DNA from 2 places in the Phytobacter palmae genome. Region 2 is predicted to be linked to the other one. Evidence: predicted binding sites of a transcription regulator. Region 2 holds the regulator's gene; the other holds the start of a gene.
The links. The regulator ArgR, encoded in region 2, controls arginine synthesis, uptake and breakdown. The targets are predictions, from matches to a motif close to ANTGAATAAAAATACANT.

Region 1: the regulator ArgR is predicted to act here: its motif matches at 805-822, upstream of argC (N-acetyl-gamma-glutamyl-phosphate reductase).

Annotation. Positions count from the first base shown of each region.
Region 1 covers NZ_JBCIVJ010000016.1:116,852-119,055, forward strand. Annotated here, with positions in the region: gene argE (acetylornithine deacetylase) at 1-757, opposite strand, end outside; gene argC (N-acetyl-gamma-glutamyl-phosphate reductase) at 930-1,934, shown strand; gene argB (acetylglutamate kinase) at 1,950-2,204, shown strand, end outside.
Region 2 covers NZ_JBCIVJ010000011.1:36,365-38,568, forward strand. Annotated here, with positions in the region: gene yhcN (peroxide/acid stress response protein YhcN) at 1-233, opposite strand, end outside; gene yhcN (peroxide/acid stress response protein YhcN) at 329-592, opposite strand; gene argR (transcriptional regulator ArgR) at 953-1,423, opposite strand; gene mdh (malate dehydrogenase) at 1,829-2,204, shown strand, end outside.

The DNA.
Region 1 (2,204 bases), on a different contig from region 2:
TTCGGTTAGACGCGTCACCACCGTGGATGCTGCCGAGGTTCAATGTCGGATAGGGTACGGTGAACGCATCGTAGTGAAAACGCTCTTTCAGATTGTCGCGTAGCTGCAGAATATGACCAATGGCATCATGCATCAGTTCAATAGCATTTACCCCTCTGGCGGGATCGCTTGAATGACCCGATTGCCCCAGTATGCGAATTGCACTGGAGATATGGCCTTTGTGCGCGCGGACCGGTTGCAGTGAGGTGGGCTCGCCGATGATGGCGCAATCCGGCCGCAGTTGCGTATTTTCAGCAAAATAACGCGCACCTGCCATGCTGGTCTCTTCATCGGCCGTCGCCAGAATGTAGAGCGGCTTTTTCAGTTTCGTCACATCAACATCACGCAACGCGTCAAGAATGAAGGCGAAGAAGCCTTTCATATCGGCGGTGCCCAGGCCGTAGAGCTTGTTATCATGTTCCGTCAGCGTGAAGGGATCGCGCGTCCAGCGCCCGTCATCAAAGGGAACGGTATCGGTATGGCCGGTCAACAGAAGACCGCCAGCGCCCTCACCGATGCTGGCTAATAGATTAAACTTGTTGCGTGTGCCGGGGACGGGTTGTACTTCAACCTTGAACCCGAGGTCGCCAAACCATCCAGCCAGCAGATTGATTAAAGAAGCATTGCTTTGATCAAGGGCTTCTTCCGTTGCGCTGATAGACGGAGTGCCAATCAGGGCGCGGTAAATCTCGATAAATGGTGGCAAATTCATTTTCATTGTTGACATACCTGAGTTCGTGATAGTATCAATATTCATGCATTAATAGTGAATAAAAATACATTAATGCTGAGCGTAAAGGAACCCATCCGGCGCCTTTACAGCGCGACGTGGGATTGATGCCAAATCACTCCCTGGCAAACATGACGTACTAAGAAGGTAGACTGCCCCGATGTTGAACACATTAATTGTGGGTGCCAGCGGTTACGCCGGCGCAGAGCTAGTGACCTATGTAAATCGCCATCCTCATATGAACATAACCGCTTTGACGGTTTCAGCGCAAAGCAATGATGCAGGAAAATTGGTCTCTGATTTACATCCGCAGTTGAAAGGCATTGTCGACCTGCCATTGCAGCCGATGTCGGATATCAGTGAGTTCGCACAAGGTGTGGATGTTGTATTTCTGGCAACGGCGCATGAAGTTAGCCACGATTTGGCGCCACAATTCCTCGCTGCAGGTTGCGTGGTTTTTGACCTGTCTGGTGCGTTTCGTGTTAACGATCCTGCGTTCTATGAAAAATTCTATGGCTTTACTCATCAACATCCGGACCTCCTCGCGCAGGCAGTGTATGGTCTGGCGGAGTGGAACACGGATGCACTGAAAGAGGCGAAGCTGATAGCCGTACCGGGTTGCTACCCAACGGCGGCTCAGCTCTCCCTTAAACCACTGATCGATGCGGGTGTGCTGGAACTGAATCAGTGGCCAGTAATTAACGCCACCAGTGGTGTGAGTGGCGCAGGGCGTAAAGCCGCTATCTCGAATAGTTTCTGTGAAGTCAGCCTGCAGCCGTATGGCGTGTTCAATCATCGTCATCATCCGGAAATCACCACCCACCTGGGCGCTGACGTTATTTTTACCCCGCATCTGGGTAATTTCCCGCGTGGCATTCTGGAAACCATTACCTGCCGTCTGAAACCAGGGGTAACACAGGTTCAGATCGCCGGGATTTTCCAACAGGCTTATGGCAATAAACCGCTGGTACGCCTGTACGATAAAGGCGTTCCGGCTCTGAAAAATGTGGTTGGCCTGCCGTTCTGCGATATTGGTTTCGCCGTGAAGGACGAGCACCTGATTGTTGTGGCCACCGAAGATAACTTATTAAAAGGCGCGGCTGCACAGGCAGTGCAGTGTGCCAATATTCGTTTCGGCTACGCTGAAACCCAGTCTCTTATCTAATTGAGTGCAGGCCTGATGATGAATCCATTAATTATTAAACTCGGCGGCGTACTGCTGGATAGTGAAGAAGCGCTGGAGCGTCTGTTTACCGCGCTGGTGAATTATCGTGAATCGCACCAGCGCCCGCTGGTCATTGTCCACGGTGGCGGCTGCGTAGTGGATGAGTTGATGAAACAGCTCAACCTGCCGGTGAAAAAGAAAAATGGCCTGCGCGTGACCCCGGCCGATCAAATCGACATTATTACCGGTGCTCTGGCGGGAACGGCGAAC
Region 2 (2,204 bases):
GTATCACCTTCCTGGAGCTCGGTCACGCGATAGGCTTTCGCACCAGCCGCATCCGCCTTCGCAGACAGTTCATCACGGATGCTCATTGGAGAGCTTGCGGTCTGGGAAACCGAAATGGAGCCCATGGCCTGCATATTTTGCGTTTGATTATCGGACAGTTGGGTAGCTGCGCTGGCGCCAAATGAGATCAGTGAAGCTAAACCAAGGGCTGCGATGATTACGTTACGTTTCATTGTCTTTCTCCTCAATACTCAACGGCGAGAAGGTTTATACCGCTATTTTTATTCCTGGTGCCGTTGAGCGATGATGACATAGGGTAGTCGGTTAATTATTTATACAGCTCAGCAGTGGCGTGCCAGCTATCGCCTGTACGTGCTTCGATGATGCGATAAGAAGACGCACCCTGCTCATCCGCTTTTTTGTTCAGTTCTGCACGCATATCCATGGGGGATGATGCAACGCCGCCGACTGAGACGGTGCCTAATGACTGGCGGTTTTGCGCCTGGTCAGCATCAATAGAGCTCGCCGCAAATGCGCCAAATGACAGAACAGAAAGGATGCTGAGAGTTGCTACAGTTGATTTGATTTTCATAATGTTTACCTCGTCGAATCGTAATTCCTGAGGGCTTTGTTTCGTGACCCTCATCACAAAATCAAGTATACACTAATAACGTGTAAAATTAATACTGAGCTAATTATTGCCATTGTAAGTAAGTGGTAAAGAAACCTTTTTTTATAGTCAAAAAGGCATAAAAAACGGGGGTTCATAATCTTCTTTGATTTTTTTATCTATGAAAATCAATGAAATGCGTGATTTTGATTTTTTGTGCGAAAACATTCATTGCGTGAATGGAATGCGAAGGAAATTCGCACATTGTGTTAAAAACAAGGGAGGAAGAGAGAGGAGCCCGACAGAGACGTTCTTCCCCGGCACGAAACCGGGGGGAATGAATTAAAGCTCTTGTTCGAAAAGTACAAGAATAGCTTCGTAAAGCTCTTTGACCGTGAAGCCGCTTGCCGGGGTAGTGAAAATGGTATCGTCACCGGCAATGGTGCCCAGAATACCTTCTGCTTTGCCCAGCGAGTCCAGTAAGCGTGCAATCAACTGCGCAGCGCCTGGGCTTGTATGAATCACAACGACGGCATCGTTGTAATCGATATCAAGAACCAGATTTTTGAGCGGGCTGGAGGTGGTTGGGACGCCCATTTCGACAGGCAAACAGTAAACCATCTCCATTTTGGCGTTGCGCGTACGCACAGCACCGAATTTAGTCAGCATACGGGACACTTTAGACTGATTGATATTGTCAAAGCCCTGTTCTTGTAAGGCCAGAACAATCTCTCCCTGAGAACTAAATTTCTCTTCTTTAAGCAGCGCTTTAAACGCTTTAACTAATTCTTCTTGTTTTGCCGAGCTTCGCATAAGTCACCCGTATTAAGGCCGTGAAAACTACATTATTATGCACATGGATGAATTTTTATGCAAATAATCTGCTATGGAAATAACTCAAATTTTCTTATTGTTTGCGAGAATTTTATCAAATTACGTTATGGGAACCCACTGTGTCATGTGTCGCAAATTCAAGCAAAAGTAAAATAAATGTTACTGAAATGATATTGTTTAGATGGATATCAGCGCTATATTGTAAACTCTCAATGTTAGTTGCTTGGTTTGCCGGTCTGACGGTCACAAATGCCCATTATAATATTTTAAAAGCGTGCCATGCCGCAGAATTTTGGCTGGTTCGTTGCCATAATTATCAGGGTGAATTAAGGTCGCCGCAATGGAGTAACAAAATATTTAGCTAACCATAATAAGGAGTTTATGATGAAAGTTGCAGTCCTCGGCGCAGCTGGCGGCATCGGCCAGGCGTTAGCTCTACTACTTAAAACACAACTGCCTTCAGGTTCAGAACTCTCTCTCTATGACATCGCTCCTGTAACCCCTGGGGTTGCTGTTGACCTCAGCCATATTCCTACAGATGTAAAAATTAAAGGCTTTTCTGGAGAAGACGCAACGCCCGCTCTGCACGGTGCGGATGTGGTTCTGATTTCCGCTGGCGTCGCGCGTAAACCGGGTATGGACCGCTCCGATCTCTTTAATGTGAATGCCGGCATTGTGAAAAACCTGGTCGCGCAAATTGCAAAAACCTGCCCTAAAGCTTGTATTGGCGTAATCACTAACCCGGTTAACACTACGGTGG